2 regions of the Variovorax sp. LARHSF232 genome follow, and region 1 is predicted to be linked to the other one. Evidence: riboswitches for the same ligand, from Rfam matches in the RefSeq annotation. Region 1 holds a riboswitch; the other holds the start of a gene.
What was found. Region 1 has a riboswitch for thiamine pyrophosphate ahead of thiC (phosphomethylpyrimidine synthase ThiC). Riboswitches for the same ligand answer to the same signal wherever they lie in the genome.
Positions count from the first base shown of each region.

Region 2: another riboswitch for thiamine pyrophosphate. It lies ahead of ACIPRI_RS13020 (purine-cytosine permease family protein); the one in region 1 lies ahead of thiC (phosphomethylpyrimidine synthase ThiC).

Region 1 is NZ_JBIXJS010000010.1:129,794-137,954, reverse strand. It holds gene ACIPRI_RS22210 (glycosyltransferase) at 1-1,102, shown strand, start outside; gene trxC (thioredoxin TrxC) at 1,017-1,460, opposite strand; gene ACIPRI_RS22200 (methionine synthase) at 1,594-2,616, shown strand; gene ACIPRI_RS22195 (MFS transporter) at 2,664-3,911, shown strand; gene ACIPRI_RS22190 (2Fe-2S iron-sulfur cluster-binding protein) at 3,916-4,200, opposite strand; gene ACIPRI_RS22185 (VF530 family protein) at 4,197-4,466, opposite strand; gene ACIPRI_RS22180 (hypothetical protein) at 4,496-4,642, opposite strand; gene ACIPRI_RS22175 (N-acetyltransferase family protein) at 4,761-5,279, shown strand; TPP riboswitch at 5,320-5,425, shown strand; gene thiC (phosphomethylpyrimidine synthase ThiC) at 5,544-7,460, shown strand; gene ACIPRI_RS22165 (hypothetical protein) at 7,461-7,976, opposite strand; gene ACIPRI_RS22160 (DUF2092 domain-containing protein) at 7,988-8,161, opposite strand, start outside.
Region 2 is NZ_JBIXJS010000004.1:171,718-179,878, forward strand. It holds gene ACIPRI_RS12995 (thiamine phosphate synthase) at 1-159, opposite strand, end outside; gene ACIPRI_RS13000 (thiazole synthase) at 156-989, opposite strand; gene thiS (sulfur carrier protein ThiS) at 1,007-1,204, opposite strand; gene ACIPRI_RS13010 (FAD-dependent oxidoreductase) at 1,201-2,340, opposite strand; gene thiD (bifunctional hydroxymethylpyrimidine kinase/phosphomethylpyrimidine kinase) at 2,385-3,272, shown strand; gene ACIPRI_RS13020 (purine-cytosine permease family protein) at 3,211-4,548, opposite strand; TPP riboswitch at 4,631-4,734, opposite strand; gene ACIPRI_RS13025 (phosphatase PAP2 family protein) at 4,780-5,376, opposite strand; gene ACIPRI_RS13030 (NAD(P)/FAD-dependent oxidoreductase) at 5,447-6,514, opposite strand; gene fdxA (ferredoxin FdxA) at 6,472-6,801, opposite strand; gene ACIPRI_RS13040 (sulfate adenylyltransferase subunit 1) at 6,871-8,161, opposite strand, start outside.

The DNA of each region.
Region 1 (8,161 bases):
CGGCTTTCGCAAGCTCACCGGCATGGACCCGGAAGACCTTTACAACAAGCGTCTGGCGCGCGGCTGGACGGTGGGCCTGGCGCAGGAACTCAAGCTGCTGCAGGGCCTGATCCGCTGGGGCCACGCGCCGCTGGTGCGTCAGCTGCAGCGTGCCTGGCTGGAGCGCGAGCCGGACCTGGTCGTCTCGCTGATTCCCAACTTCAACCGGGCGCTGTACGAGTCACTGGCCAGCAGCCTGCCCGGCGTGCCTTATGCGACGGTGCTGACCGATCTGGCCGACTACCCGCCCAACTTCTGGATCGAAAGCGGCCTGCCCATCCACCTCGTCTGCGGCTCGGCGCGCGCGGTGGCGCAGGCCAGGGCGGCGGGCCATGCGCCGCAGCACATTCATGCGACCTCGGGCATGCTGATCCGCACGGCCTTCTACGACCCGCCGCCGCTGGATCGGGCGGCCGAACGCGCGCTCTTGAGGCTCGACCCGCATCGCCCGACCGGCCTGGTGCTGTTCGGCGGCCAGGGCGCCAAGGCGATGCGCCAGATCGCCAGGCGCCTGCCGGACACGCAGCTGATCCTGGCCTGCGGCCACAACGCCGCACTGGCCGACGCGCTGCGCGAATTGCCATCGCGGGCACCCCGGCTGGTGCTCGGCTTCACGCCGGATGTGGCGCGCTACATGCAGCTGGCGGACTTCTTCATCGGCAAGCCCGGCCCCGGCAGCGTGAGCGAGGCGGTGCAGATGCAGCTGCCGGTGATCGTGGTGCGGAACCGCCACACCCTGCCACAGGAGCGCTACAACACGCACTGGGTGCGCGAGCAGGGCGTGGGCATCGTGTGCCCGAGCTTTGCGAAGGTGGACGAGGCGGTGCAGGACATGCTGGCGCGCCTGCCCGAGCTGCGCGAGGCCACGCGGCGGGTGCGCAACCGGGCCGTGTTCGAGGTGCCGGCGATCCTCAGGACGATCCTGGAAGCGGCGCAGCTGCCGCCGGCCGAACGCGCCTTCAGCGCGCCTGCGCCCGCTACATCGAATGCTGCTGCGCCCAGTGCACGATATCGGCCGCGCCCATCGCGCCGGCCTGACGGGCCACCTCGCGTCCGCCCTTGAACAGGGCCAGGGTCGGGATGCTGCGGATGTTGTGGCGCGCCCCCAGCGCGGGCACCGCCTCGGTGTCGACCTTGGCCAGCCGCATGTGCGGCTCCAGCCGCGCCGCGGCCTGCTCGAAGCCCGGCGCCATCTGCCGGCAGGGCGCGCACCAGGGCGCCCAGAAATCGACCAGCAGGGGGATCTCGTTGCGCGCCAGGTGGCGGTCGAAACTCTTCTCATCGAGCGCCACCGAACGCCCGCCAAACAGTGGCTGGTGGCAGCTGCCGCAGTCGGGCGCGCTGCCGAGCTGCTCGGCCCGCACCCGGTTGGTGGTGTGGCAATGCGGGCAGACGATGTGCAGGGTGTCGGCGGTGGTCATGGCGCAATAGGTACGGGCGGGTGAGCCGGATTGCAAGTGTGCGCTTGCGCGTCATGCACTGCTTCACTGGACTAACATGCCGCAGCCCATTGCCCGCCAGGGCGACAAGGAGACCGCCATGACCACCCGCCCCCTGTTCAGCGCCACCATTGCCGGCAGCCTGCCCAAGCCGTCCTGGCTGGCCGAAACGCAAAAGCTCTGGCCCCAGTGGAAGGCCGAGGGCGCCGAGCTGGCCCAGGCCAAGCAGGATGCGACCTTGCTGTGGATCAAGGCGCAGGAAGACGCCGGCCTGGACGTGATCGGCGACGGCGAGCAGTCGCGCCAGCATTTCGTTCACGGCTTTCTGGAGCAGGTCGAAGGCATCGACTTCGCGCACAAGGTGAAGATGGGCATCCGCGACAACCGCTATGACGCGATGGTGCCGCAGGTGGTGGCGCCGCTGCGCCTGAAGGGCCGTGTGCACGCCGGCGAAGCGCAGCTGCTGCGTGCCCGCACCGGCAAGAAGATCAAGTTCACCCTGCCGGGCCCGATGACCATCGTCGACACGGTGGCCGACCGCTTCTATGGCGACAAGGTGAAGATGGCGATGGCTTTTGCCGAGCTGCTGAACATCGAGGCCTTGGCCTTGCAGGCCGATGGCGTGGACATCATTCAGTTCGACGAGCCGGCTTTCAACGTCTACATGAAGGACGCCGCCGACTGGGGCGTGCAAGCGCTGGAACGCGCGGCGCAGGGCCTGACCTGCACGACCGCGGTGCACATCTGCTACGGCTACGGCATCCAGGCCAACGTGGACTGGAAGGCGACCTTGGGCGAGGAATGGCGCCAGTACGAGCTGGTGTTTCCGGCGCTGGCCAGGAGCAGCATCGACCAGGTCAGCCTGGAGTGTTTTCACTCGCACGTGCCGCCGCAGCTGATGAAGCTCCTGGACGGCAAGGACGTGATGGTGGGCGTGATCGACGTGGCCAGCGACGTCATCGAGACGCCCGAGCAGGTGGCCGACACCATCGGCGAAGCCTTGAAGTACGTGCCCTTGCAGCGGCTGCTGCCCTGTACCAATTGCGGCATGGCGCCGATGGACCGGGAGGTGGCGCGCTTGAAGCTGGAGGCCTTGGGCAAGGGCGCGGCCTTGGCCCGCGCCCGCTACGGTTCCTAGCGCCGTACGGCCCCGCTGGGGAGCAAGCCGCTATCCTCGGCACCCCCATGCACGCCGACCCGACCCAGCCCGCCTTCTCCGACCTCACCCGCGAACGCCCCTATATGCACCTGTGGGCGTCCCGCGTCTTCGGGACGGCTGCCATGCAGATGCTGATGGTGGCCATCGGCTGGCACATGTACGAGCTGACCTCGAGCGCCTGGGACCTGGGCCTGGTGGGCCTGTACCAGTTCGCGCCCGCCCTGGCCCTGGCGCTGTGGGCCGGGCACGTGGTCGACCGGCATCATCGCGGGCGCATCGTCGCCATCTGCCTGGCGGTGCAGGGCGTGGTGGCTCTGGTCCTGTTCGCGGCGGAGGCCTCGCACCAGGCCTCGCGCGGATTGCTGCTGGGGCTGTCGCTGGTGCTGGGCGCGGTGCGTGCCTTCCAGATGCCGGCGCAGCAGGCGCTGGTGCCGCTCCTGGTGCCGCCGCTGGCGCTGCCGCGCGCGATGGCCTTCAGCTCGGCCGGCACGCAAGGGGCCATCATCGGCGGGCCGGCACTGGGCGGCCTGTTGTTCGTGGCGGGCGCGGGTGCGGTGTACGGCGCGAGCCTGCTGCTCTTCGTCGTCGCCGCGCTGCTGGTGGTGCGGCTGCGCTATGTGCAGCCCGAGCGATCCAGGGAGCCGGTGACCGTGCAGACGCTGCTGGCGGGCGTGCACTTCATCTGGCAGCGCAAGACCGTGCTCGGCGCGATCTCGCTCGATCTCTTTGCCGTGCTGTTGGGCGGCGCCGTGGCGCTGCTGCCGATCTATGCCAAGGACATCCTGCACACGGGGCCCTGGGGCTTGGGGCTGCTGCGCAGCGCGCCGGCGGTGGGCGCGCTGGTGATGTCCATCGTGCTCACGCGCCGGCCGGTGGAGCGGCACGTGGGGCGCACGCTGCTGGCGGCGGTGGCGGCCTTTGGCGTCTGCATGATCGTGTTCGGGCTCTCGCGCAGCTTCACCTTGTCGCTCATCGCGCTGGCTGTCTCCGGCGGCGTCGACATGGTCAACGTGGTGATCCGCCAGACGCTGGTGCAATTGGAAACGCCGGATGAGATGCGCGGGCGCGTCAGCTCGGTCAACTCGATCTTCATCGGTGCCAGCAACCAGTTGGGCGAGTTCGAATCGGGCGCCACTGCGGCCTTGCTGGGGCCGGTCGGCTCGGTGGTGGCGGGCGGCATCGGCACCGTGCTGGTGGCGCTGGGCTGGGTGAAGTTGTTTCCGACGCTGGCGGAGCGCGACCGGATCGTGGCGGCGCCTATCAGGAAGGAATGAGTGTTCAGTCGGCCAGCAGGGCGAAGGGGATCTCCAGCGTGAGGTCGGCCAGCGGCTCGGCGATGCAGGGCAGGGTCCAGCCCTCGGCCTTTTCCTCGGCCGACAGGCCCGGCCATTCGATGCGGTAGCGCACCGAGCCGCCGCCCCTGATCTCGCAGATGCAGGTGCGGCAGGTGCCGTTGCGGCAGGAACTGGGAATCTCGATGCCGGTGTCCTCCGCCGCCTGCAGCAGGGTGAGCCCGGGCGCCGCCTCGAACTCGTAGCCCGCGGGCTCGATGCGGATCTTCATCCGGGCGGCTCTTGGCGTTGTTGCTGCTGCTCGCGCTTTTGTTCGCGCAGCATGAAGAGGTACAGGCTCTCGACCTTCTCGCGTGCCCACGGCGTCTTGCGCAGAAACTTCAAGCTGGAGCCGATGCTGGGGTCGACGTTGAAGCAGCGCACCTGGACGCGGTCGCCCAGCCCCGGCCAGCCGTAGTACTCGACCAGCGCCGTGAGGATCGCCTCCAGCGTGAGGCCGTGCAGCGGATTGCGCGGCTGCGCCGAAGGGGTGTTCATGGGCGTGACCGGAGGCGCTTGGGCCAGCCTTACTTGTTCTTGTCCTTGCCGCGCGGAATGATCGCGGTGGTCATGGGTGGCGCCATCGGCGCGCCCGAGATCGGCTTGGGCGGTGCGCCGCTGTCCTTCTTGGGCTTCTTGCCTTCCTTGTTGCTGCGTTGCTGACCTTTTGCCATGGCGGGTTCTCCGTATTTGCTGTGTATCCGGAAGTTTAGAGGCGAAAACCCCTGCCGCCATCGCAGGCGACAATAGAGGGCTTTTCCGCTTCTTCTTTCTTTCTCCCTCTCGTTCATCATGTCCGACTACGAAGTCCGCCCCGCCACCCTGCGCGACGCCAAAGCCGTTGCCGAAGTTCATGCCGTTGCCGCGAAGGCTGCCTACAAGGACATCCTCCCCGAAGACCAGCTGAGCGTCATTGCTCCCGCCTCGCGCGAAGCCAAGTGGCGCGAAGCCATCGAGTTCAGCGAGCCGCAGATCCACGTGGCCGAGGTCGACGGCGAGATCGTCGGTTTCGTCGGCTTCGACCGTTCGCGCGACCCCAAGACGCCCGCCACGACCGGCGAGATCTGGGCCCTGCACATCAAGCCCGAGCATTGGGGCAAGGGCGTCGGCGTGGCCCTGTGGGATGCTGCGCGCGAAGGCCTGGAAGAAGAGGGCTGCACCACGGTCACCATCTGGGTGCCCCTGCGCAATGACCGCGCGATCCGCTTCATGGAACTGGCCGGCTTCAAGCGCGAAATGAAGACCGCCAAGACCACCGCCATCGGCACCGTGCGCATCGAGGAGATCCGCCTCAAGCGCGACGTGACCTGAGTTTTTTCGGTTGACCGACGGGCAGGCTGCCCCCACAATCGCGCCTGCTCCGGGGTGCACCAGTGTGCTGAGACGGCCTGATTGAAGGCCGGACCCGAGAACTTGATCCGGTTAATACCGGCGGAAGAAGAGCTGAACCTGAGAAGCCTGCCAAGGCGCGCGTCCCTCTCCACAGGGGGTAGTTCGCAGACGGCAAGCACCTCTCCAGGGCACTTTCCGGAGCAACGTCTTAGTGCAGTTGCTACCACCCGGAAAGGACCCCCGATGAACGCCCCCCTCGATCCGAAACTCGCCAGCTTCACCGAACTGCTGGCGCGCACCCGCGAGCCGTTTCCCGCCTCCACCAAGACCCACATCCAGGGCGCGCTGCACCCCGAGATCCAGGTGCCGATGCGCGAGGTGTTGCTCACCAACGGCGAAACGGTGTCGCTCTACGACACCTCCGGCCCCTACACCGACCCCCAAGCGGAGATCGACATCCGGCGCGGCCTGCCGCCGCTGCGGCGCGGCTGGATCGACGCGCGCGACGATTCCGCCTTCTATTCGGGCCGCACGCTCCAGGCGCTGGACGATGGCACCAAGGACGAGGCCAGCGCGCGCGTGGCCGACCTGCGGCGCGAGGCCGCCAGGCTGCAGCGCATGCCGCGCAAGGCCAAGGCGGGCGCCAACGTCACGCAGATGCACTACGCCCGCAAAGGCATCGTCACGCCCGAGATGGAGTACGTCGCCATCCGCGAGAACGGTCGGCGCGAATGGATGGCCGAGTACATGGGTGACGCCGCACGCGAGGCCAGGCTCGCTGGCAACCCGCTGGGCGCCAAGATCCCGAAGATCGTCACGCCCGAGTTCGTGCGCGACGAGGTGGCGCGCGGGCGCGCCATCATCCCGGCCAACATCAATCACCCCGAGATCGAGCCGATGGCCATCGGGCGCAACTTCCTCGTGAAGATCAACGCCAATATCGGCAACTCGGCCGTCACCTCGAGCATCGAGGAAGAGGTGGAGAAGCTGGTGTGGGCGATCCGCTGGGGCGCCGACAACGTGATGGATCTTTCGACCGGCCGCAACATCCACACCACGCGCGACTGGATCGTGCGCAACTCGCCGGTGCCCATCGGCACCGTGCCGATCTACCAGGCGCTGGAGAAGGTGGGCGGCGTGGCCGAAGACCTGACGTGGGAGATCTTTCGGGACACGCTGGTGGAGCAGGCCGAGCAGGGGGTGGACTACTTCACCATCCATGCCGGGCTGCGCCTGCCCTTCATCCACCTGACTGCGGGGCGGCGTACCGGCATCGTCTCGCGCGGCGGCTCGATCATGGCCAAGTGGTGCATCTCGCATCACAAGGAAAGCTTCCTGTACACGCACTTCGAAGACATCTGCGACATCATGAAGCAGTACGACGTGAGCTTTTCGCTGGGCGACGGCCTGCGCCCGGGCTGCGCGTCGGACGCGAACGACGAAGCGCAATTTGCAGAGCTGCGCACCCTGGGCGAGCTGACGCAAATCGCCTGGAAGCACGACGTGCAGACCATGATCGAAGGCCCCGGCCACGTGCCCATGCACCTGATCCAGGCCAACATGGAAGAGCAGCTCAAGCACTGCCACGAGGCGCCCTTCTACACGCTGGGCCCGCTGACCATCGACATCGCGCCGGGCTACGACCACATCGCGAGCGCCATCGGCGCGGCCATGATCGGCTGGTTCGGCACCGCCATGCTGTGCTACGTCACGCCCAAGGAGCACCTGGGCCTGCCGGACCGCGAGGATGTGAAGGCCGGCATCATCGCCTACAAGATCGCGGCGCATGCGGCCGACGTGGCCAAGGGGCACCCGGGTGTGCGGGCACGCGACGACGCGTTGAGCAAGGCGCGTTTCGAATTCCGCTGGCACGACCAGTTCAACCTGAGCCTGGACCCGGAGACGGCGCGCGACTTCCATGACGAGACCTTGCCCAAGGACTCGAGCAAGGAGGCGCATTTCTGCTCCATGTGCGGCCCCAAGTTCTGCTCGATGAAGATCACGCAGGAGGTGCGCGAGTTCGCTGCCGCGCAGGGTGGCCTGTCGGACGACGACGCGCTCGCGCGCGGCATGACGCAAAAGGCGCAGGAATTTCGCCGCGCCGGCGGCGAGTTCTACATCCCGATCGCGCCGGCCGGTGAAGGCCGGGGCGAAGCCTGATCAGTACGGCGGGTTGACGACGACGTACTGGCCCGCCTGCGGCATGTACCACGCGCCGCCGCATTGCTGGTAGACCATGCCGCCGTAGTTGACCGGCACACAGCCTGCCGGCACGGTACGGACCATGGAGCCGACGATCGCGGAGGTCACGGCGACCGTCGCGGTGACGGCGGCGGCCGTGGCCACGGGGTGGTAGTCGTTGTCCCAGCCGCAGCAGCCGCCGTGATTGTCGACGTTCACATTGACGTTGCGGTTGGAGTTGACGTTGACGTTGCGGCTGGCATTGACGTTGGTGTTCGACACGCTGTTGACGCTGTTGCTGCGCACGTTCTGCGTGCGCGCATCGGCGTGCGCGTTGTTGACCTGTGGCCGCGCGCCGCCACCGCCACCGCCACCGTGCGCGCGCGCCCCACCGCCGCCGCCGTGCCTTTGGGCTTCGGCGGGGGCCATGGTGCTGGCCAGGAACAGCGCGACTGCGCAGGCGACGAGCGGGCGTCCGATCGAGAGCGTCTTCATGGTATGTCCCTTCATTGCTTCTTGACCGGCACCATGTCGATGCTCTTGGCGCCGCTTCGCGGCACGAAGGTGAAGCTCGAATCCGCAAATGCCGGCTTCAGGTTCCAGTGGAACAGGGTGGTGGATTGCGGGCGCGCATCGTCGCCCAGATTGGTGACCACCAGCTTCTGGGGCAGCGGATTGCT
Region 2 (8,161 bases), on a different contig from region 1:
GAAGCCCAGGCGCAGGCAGGCGGCCTTGGCGGCGTGGTAGACCGCGTCTTCGCCGTTGTCGAGGCCTTGGGTTTGCGCCGTGTCGTCAATCGTGCCAAAGCGCTCGCCATGCGCCGCCACGATGGCTTGCGCCATCTGCTGTTGCTCGTTTTCGTTCATTGCTGTTGGGCGTGATGCCAGAAGGGTGTGCCAAGGACCGGCGTGCTGGGCTGGGCGGCCTCCTGCGCCGACATGGCGCCGGCCAGATAGGCGGTGCGGCCAGCGGCCACTGCGTCGGCAAAGGCGCCGGCCATCGCCACCGGGTCTTGCGCCAGGGCCACCGCGGTGTTGAGCAGCACGCCGTCGTAGCCCCACTCCATCACCTGGCAGGCATGCGAAGGCAGGCCCAGGCCGGCGTCCACCAGCAGCGGCACCGTCAGGCGCTCGCGCAGCAGGCGCAGCGCGTAGGGGTTGACGGGGCCGCGGCCGGTGCCGATGGGCGCGGCCCAGGGCATCACCGCCTGGCAGCCGACGTCGACCAGGCGCTGGCACAGCACCAGGTCTTCGGTGCAGTAGGGCAGCACATGGAAGCCCTCGCGCACCAGCCGTTCGGCGGCGCCGACCAGGTTGAGCGTGTCGGGCTGCAAGGTGTAGTCGTCGCCGATCAGCTCCAGCTTGATCCAGGGCGTGTCGAACAGCTCGCGCGCCATCTGGGCGGTGGCGATGGCTTCTTCTGCACTGTGGCAGCCGGCGGTGTTGGGCAGCACCGGCACCTTGAGCGCGCGCAGCATGTCCCAGAAGCCGTTGTCGCCGCCGGCCGACCCCGCGCTGCCGGCGGCGGCGGTCTGGCGGCGCAGCGAGGCCGTGAGCATGGCGGGGCGGGCGCGGCGCACCGCGGACTCCAGCACATCGGGCGAGGGGTAGCGCGCGGTGCCCAGCAGCAGGCGGCTGTCGAAGGCCTGGCCGTACAGGACCAGCGTGTCGTTGTCTTTTTTGGGAGTGGTGGTCATGCCTGTCTTTCAGCCTTTCAGCCGCCCGTGACGGGGCGGATTACTTCGATGCGGTCGTCAGGTTGCAGCACGCGTGCCGGGTATTGCGAGCGCGGGACGAACTCGCGGTTGACGGCCACGGCAAAGGGCGGCGTGGCCTGGATGGCCTGCAGCGCATCGGGGAGCCGGGCGTTCGGCGCCAGCTCGTGCGGGGTGTCGTTGATCAGGACCTTCATGGTGTCGTTGTCTCGAGGATCATTTTGTCCAGCGCGCGCATGCCGGGCAGGCCGAAGTGCGCGGCCAGCGGCGAGCGGCCTTCCTGCAGCAGCTCCAGCACGATGTCGAGCACGGCCGGCGCGATCATGAAGCCGTGCCGGTACAGGCCATTGACCTGCAGCATGCGCGGACCGCACAGGCGCGCGTCCGGAAGGTTGTCGGGCAAGGTGGGCCGGCACTGGGTGGCGATCTCCACGATGCGCGCCTCCGCAAAGCCGCTGTGCACCGCGTAGGCCGCCGACAGCAGCTCGAGGGTGGAGCGCACGCTGGCGGGCGACATGTCCTCCGATTCGATCTCGGTGGCGCCGATCACGTACAGATCGCCCGGCTTGGGCGCGATGTAGAGCGGATAGCGCGGGTGCACCAGGCGGGTCGGGCGGGTGAGGCGAACCTCGGGCGCATGCACCCGGATCACCTCGCCGCGCACGCCGCGCAGCTGCCGCCACTGCGGCCGGGCGCCCAGGCCGCGACAGTCGATCACCCAGTCGGGCTGGCCGGGCGTGCCGGGGCGGAAATCCCCGGGCTGGCGCGCCGATTGCCAGTGCAGAGCGACATTCGGCAAAGCCTGCAGGGTGGCCAGCAGCGAAACCAGCAGCGCGCGGTTGTCCAGCTGCCCTTCCTGCGGCAGGAAGAGGCCTTGCGCAAAGCGGGTGCCCAGCGAGGGCTCCAGCGCGGCGATGCCGGCGGCGTCGATGGACTGCATGGCCGGCAGCTCGGGCACCGCCTGGCAGGTGCCCTGCAGCACGCGCGCCAGGCGCTGGGCCTCGGCCGCATCCTGCCGATGCCACAGCACCAGCGTGCCTTCGCGCTGGAAGAACACCGGCTCGGCCAGCGTGGCCAGCAGTTGCGGCCAGCGCGTCAGCGCGTGGTGGCCCATGCGCACCAGCGGCGCCGGCGCCACCGCCGATTCGGCCAGCGGCGCCAGCATGGCGGCCGCCACGCGCGCGGCCGCGCCTTCGGCGTCGCTGCTGCCGGCTTCGTGCAGGGCGACCTTGCAGCCCGCCTGCGCCAGGGTGACGGCGAGCAGGCGCCCCATCAGGCCGGCGCCGAGGATGGCAACGGATTCGAAGGGCAGGGCGAGCGAAGAAGAATTCATGGCCTCAGCAGGACGCATTCGTTGCGTGACAGATAATTTTGCGCATGAGCACCCCTCAATTTTCCAGCGCGACGCCAGCCCCAGGGACCCGCGGCACGCGCTACGCGCGAGTCCTTTCCATCGCGGGCTCCGACAGCGGCGGCGGCGCCGGCATCCAGGCCGACCTGAAGACCTTCGCGGCCCTCGGCTGCTACGGCATGACCGCCATCACCGCGCTCACGGCGCAGAACACGCAGGGCGTGCGCGGCATCCATGCGGTGCCGCCGCAATTCCTGAAGGCGCAGATCCAGGCCGTGGTGGAAGACATCGGCGTCGATGCCGTCAAGCTGGGCATGCTGCATGCGCCCGAAGTGGTCGAGGTGGTGGCCTGGGCCATCGACCACTACCAGCTGCCCAACGTGGTGCTGGACCCGGTGATGGTGGCCACCAGCGGCGACCGCTTGATCGCCGCCGAAACGGTGGACGGCCTGGTGCGCCAGTTGTTCCCGCGCGCCGTCGTGATCACGCCCAATCTGGACGAAGCGGCCTTGCTGATCGGCCACCCGATCGAGGCCGCGCATGCGCTCGAGGCCGCGGCCGAAGAGCTGCTGCAGCTTGGCGCGCGCGCCGTGCTGCTCAAGGGCGGCCATCTGCCCGGCGACGAGGTGGTGGACCTCCTGGCCCAGCGCGGGGGTCGTTCGCTGCGCCTGGCCTCGGCGCGCATCGCCAGCCGCAACCTGCATGGCACCGGCTGCACCTTGTCGTCGGCCATTGCCGCGCACCTGGCGCTGGGCGCGCAATTGCCCGAGGCGGTGGCCAGCGCACGCGCCTATGTCATCGGCGCCATGGAGGCGGGTGCGGATGTGCAGGTCGGCCACGGCCACGGCCCACTCAACCACGGCTTTGCGCCAGTACCGTCGCACCGCCTGCCGCCGACGGCGACGGGCGCGTAAGCCAGGCCAGCACCAGTGTCGTCAGCAGGGCCGGCAGGGCAGAACCCCATTGTGGCGCCAGCTTGCCGCAGGCGTGATAGACCACGATGCCAGCCACCCAGATCAGGGCGGCGCTCCAGTCGATGCGGCGCTCGCGCTGCACCGCCCAGCCGCTGCCCGTGCCCAGCCGGCCCAGGATCACGCCGTAGAGCGGCACGAAGACCGAACTGAGCAGCAGCAGGAAAGGCTCCAGGCTGTGCATCGGCAGCACCAGCGCCAGTGCGATGCACAGCAGAGCGATGGCCAGGCCCCAGCGGCGCACGTTCCAGCGCGGCAGCAGGCTGTGGGAGGAGACGGCGCCCGAATACACGTCGCCATAGGCGTTGTCGAGCTCGTCGACGAGGATCAGGCCCAGCGCAATCAGGCCGCCCTGGGCCAGCAGCAGCGCCATCACCAGCGAGGTGCCCGGCTCGGCCACGCTGACCACCATCACGCCCAGGGCATAGCACCAGACGTTGGCCAGGGCGTAGCCCAGCCAGGTGCCGCTGAAAGCACCGCCGCGCGCGCCGCGCTGGCCGTGGCGCGCGTAGTCGGCCACCAGCGGCAGCCAGGACACCGGCATGGCGATCACCAGGTCCAGCGCGCTGAACAGGCCCATGGCGCCGTTGCCGGGACGCGACCAGAAGGCGTCCCAGCCCTGCGCCTGCAGGCGGGTGGCGAACTGCCAGGTCAGCCAGACGAGCGAGAGCACCACCAGCGGCAGCCCGAAGCGGCTGACGAAGCGGCGCACCAGCTTCACCATGGAGCCGGCCAGCAGGGCCAGCAGCACGGCGCCCCACAGCAGCGTGGTGAGCAGGGTGCCGGTGGCGCCGTCGAAGGCGAAGCCGAAGGCCTGCTTGCCGATGGCCTGCGTGCCTTCGCGCATGATCACCAGCTCGAAGGTGGTCCAGCCCACCAGCTGAACGATGTTGAGCACCACCGGCAGCCGCGCAAAGGCGCTGCCGTAGGTGCGGTGCATCAGCCCGGCACTGGCCAGGCCGCTTTCGCAGCCGATGCGTGCCGTCCAGGCCAGCAGCCCCGCACCGACGATGGAGCCGAGCACGATGGCGATCACCGCCTCGCGCGTGCCCACGGCCGGCACCAGGTAGGCGCCGACCTGCATCACCAAGAGGCCCACGCCCAGGCTGAACCACAGCGAGAGGTGGTCGTGCCAATGGAAGACGCGGGCGCTGTCGGCCAGCGGCGTCAATGCCTCGTTGGCGGCCGGGGCCGCCTGGTTTTCATGTGAAAGTGCCATTCAATTGCTCCAAGATCCGCAAATGCTTGGCAGGTGGGCAAGGGCCCGGAGCAAAGGCCGGCAATGAGAGAAGTCGAGACGGCCACCGGAGCACCAGCTTCCCTGCGCGAGGATTACCTCAATCAGGTTCAAAGGGTTTTTTCTCAGCCGTCACGGCAAGCCGCAGCGACACCCCTAGCGAATGGGCATTGTAGGCGTTTGTGACAATTGGCGGCGGGCCCGCCCGCACCCTCAGCGCGGGTGCCGCGGCGGCAGCTCGGCGAGTACCGCGTCTGCCGCGCCGCTTCGCAAGGCGCGTGCCTTGCGCACGGCGGCGGTCGCACGGCTGACCAGCAGGTGCAGCGCAGTGGCGAGCACCAGCGCCAACAAGAAGCCGGCCGCGATATCAAGGGGGAAATGAACGCCTGCGTAGATCCGTCCCCAGGCCGTGAGGCCCGCCAGCACGGTTGCGCCCAGCGCAGCCCAGCGCAGCGAAGGGCGCAGCCAGAGCATCAGCGCCACGGTGAACATCACGGTGGCGTGGGCACTGGGCAAGCCGCCACGGGCGCCATGCGGAATGCGCGGTGCGCCCAATCCAACCATGTAGGGGCGGCCAAAGCCCAGGTTGTCGGCCAGCGAGTGGGCCAGGACCGAGGCCAGCGCAGCCGCCAGCACGATGGCGCAGGCATACACGCGGTCTTTGGGATGGCGCAGGATCACCCAGGCGACCAGCACGGCGCACAGGCTGGCGCCGTGCGCGGCAAACCAGAGGAGCAGGCCGGAGGGATCGCTGGCCGAGCTGATCCAGTCATAAAAGGCCAAGTTGAGCGCCTGCATCAGCACCATCATGCACGAGTGACATGAACGGGGGATGAATCTGCCATGACGCGGTCATGGCAATCGGGGGTGCCCCGGGGCTTCAGTGCTTGGCGACGCCCAGCAATTCGTGCAGTCGCGTGCTGGTGGTGGTGTACTGCAACGGAACCGCCTTGTCGGGGAAGACGATCTCGGTGGCGGCCCAGGCCGCCAGCGTGGCTTCGTGAAAGCCGCAGACGATCAGCTTCTTCTTGCCCGGGTAGCTGTTGATGTCGCCCACGGCAAAGACGCCGCGCTCGCAGGTCTGGTATTTCTCGGTGTCCACCGGCAGCTGCTTGCGCGCCAGTTGCAGGCCCCAGTCGGCGATGGGGCCCAGGCGCGGCGAGATGCCGGGATAGGCGAGCCAGGCATCCAGTTCCAACGTCAGGGTCTGGGCATCCGGCGTGGCGATCTGCAGATGGCGGCCATCGAAAGCCTGCGGCTGGCCGATGGCCAGGCGAAGCGAGCCGTCGGAAATGGCTTCGCGGATCCGCGCCTGCGTTTCCTCTTCGGCCTGGAAGGCATCGCGCCGATGCAGCAAGGTGACGGCGCGCGCGCTGCCTGCCAGGGCCAGCGCGGCTTCCAGTGCCTCGTCGTCGCCGCCCTGCACCACGACCGACTGGCCGGCAAAGCGCTGCAGCGATTCGGGGTGATAGAAGAGTTGCGTGCCTTCGAAGGCTTCGAGGCCCGGCACCGCGATGTGCTTGGGCTGGAAGGCGCCGACGCCGGCGGCGATGAAGACCGTCTTGGCCAGAAAGGCGGTGCCGCGCGAGGTGCCCAGCAGCAAGCGGCCGTCCGGCTGGCGCGCCAGCGTGGCCACCTGCTGGCCGAAATGGAACTGGGGCGCAAAGGGTTCGAGCTGCCGCAGCAGCGATTCGACCAAACCGTTGCCGGTGGTCACCGGCGTGCCGGGAATGTCGTAAATGGGCTTGTCGCCGTACAGCTGCGCGCATTGGCCGCCGGCAAAGGGCAGCGCGTCGACCACATGGCAGGAGATCTCCAGCAGGCCCAGCTGGAAGACCTGGAACAGGCCGACCGGACCGGCGCCGATGACGAGCGCGTCGGTCTCGATCGGTGCGGTCAGCTTGCTCAGCGAACCAGCTCCGAGACCTTGCCGGTCTTGTCTTTCCACTCTTCGGCGTCAGGCAGCGCGGGCTTGCGCTTGGTGATGCTCTTCCAGCCGTCGGCCAGGGCCAGTTCGGCGTTGAGCTTGATGAAGGCGATCTGGTCGGCCGGCAGGTCTTCTTCGGCGTAGATCGCGTTGACCGGGCATTCGGGGATGCACACCGCGCAGTCGATGCACTCATCGGGGTCGATGACGAGCATGTTGGGGCCTTCGCGAAAGCAGTCCACCGGGCAGACATCGACACAGTCGGTGTACTTGCAGCGGATGCACGATTCGGATACGACGTGAGTCATTGGTCTTCTGACGCCAAGTTTGAATGCGGGGGAAACCCTGATTTTACGGTCTTGCAGAAATTGCGCGAATCAGCGGACCAAGACCGCGGCGGCGGTGCGGTGGGAGGCGGTATCGACCAGCACCATGGAGCCCAGGGCACGCGACTGCGCAAAGGGCCGCACGGCCAGTGGCTGCTGCAGGGTCAGCACCACGTCGCCGATGGAATTGGCTTCCAGCTTGTCGGCTTCTTCCGCATCCAGCGTGTTGATGTTCAGCCGGTCCACCACCCGCGCCACCTTGGCCTTGACCCAGCGGTGGCCCTGCAGCGCCCAGTAGACGCGGCCGGCCAGCAGCGGCTCGTCGTCCAGCCAGGCCAGGGTCACGGTGATTTCGCGTGCCGGCTCGAAGGCGTCGGGCGCCAGCAGCCAGTCGCCGCGCGATACGTCGACCTCGCGGTCCAGCACGATGCCGGCGCTGTGGCCCGCATGCACGATCTTTGGGTTGCGCGCATGGTCCAGCACCTGGGCCACGGTGGCCGTTTGGCCGCTGGGCAGGATGCTGATGCGCTGGCCCGGCTCGACATGGCCGCTGGCCACACGGCCCCAGAACACGCGGCGGCCGCGCGAGGTGTCGGCGGACGCAGAGAACTTCTCCACCCACTGCACCGGGAAGGCAAGGGGCACGGCCTCGTCCTGCGCCGTCACCGGCAGCGCTTCCAGCACTTCCAAAAGGCTCGGGCCCTCGTAGCCGCACCAGTCGGCATGGCGGGTGGCCACGTTCCAGCCCTTGAGGGCCGAGACCGGCACGGTGGCGGCGACCTTCACGCCGGCGGCTTCCGCAAAATCGTCCAATGCGCCGGAGATGCGTTCGAGTGCCAGCGCGGCATCAGGCACTGCGTCCAGCTTGTTGATGGCGAACACGATCGACTGCACGCGCAACAGGTGCGCCAGCAGCGTGTGGCGGCGGGTCTGCGGCAACAACTCGCGCTTGACCACTTCGCCTTCGTCGACCTGGCTGGCCCAGGGCAGCTTGGTGGCGTCGACCAGCACCACGGCGGCGTCGGCGCTGGAGGCGGCCGTCACCATGTTGCGGGTGTACTGCTCGTGGCCCGGCGCGTCGCCGATGATGAACTTGCGCTTGGCCGTCGAGAAATAACGGTAGGCGACGTCGATGGTGATGCCCTGTTCGCGCTCGGCCGACAGGCCGTCGGTGAGCAGCGCCAGGTCAGTCTCGCCGCCGCGCTGCACGCCGGCCAGCTGGTCTTGCAGCACCGTCTTGCTGTCCACCAGCAGGCGGCCGATGAGCGTGCTCTTGCCGTCGTCCACGCTGCCGCAGGTGATGAAGCGCAGGGCGGTGCCGGTATCCACTTGCGCGCCCGCG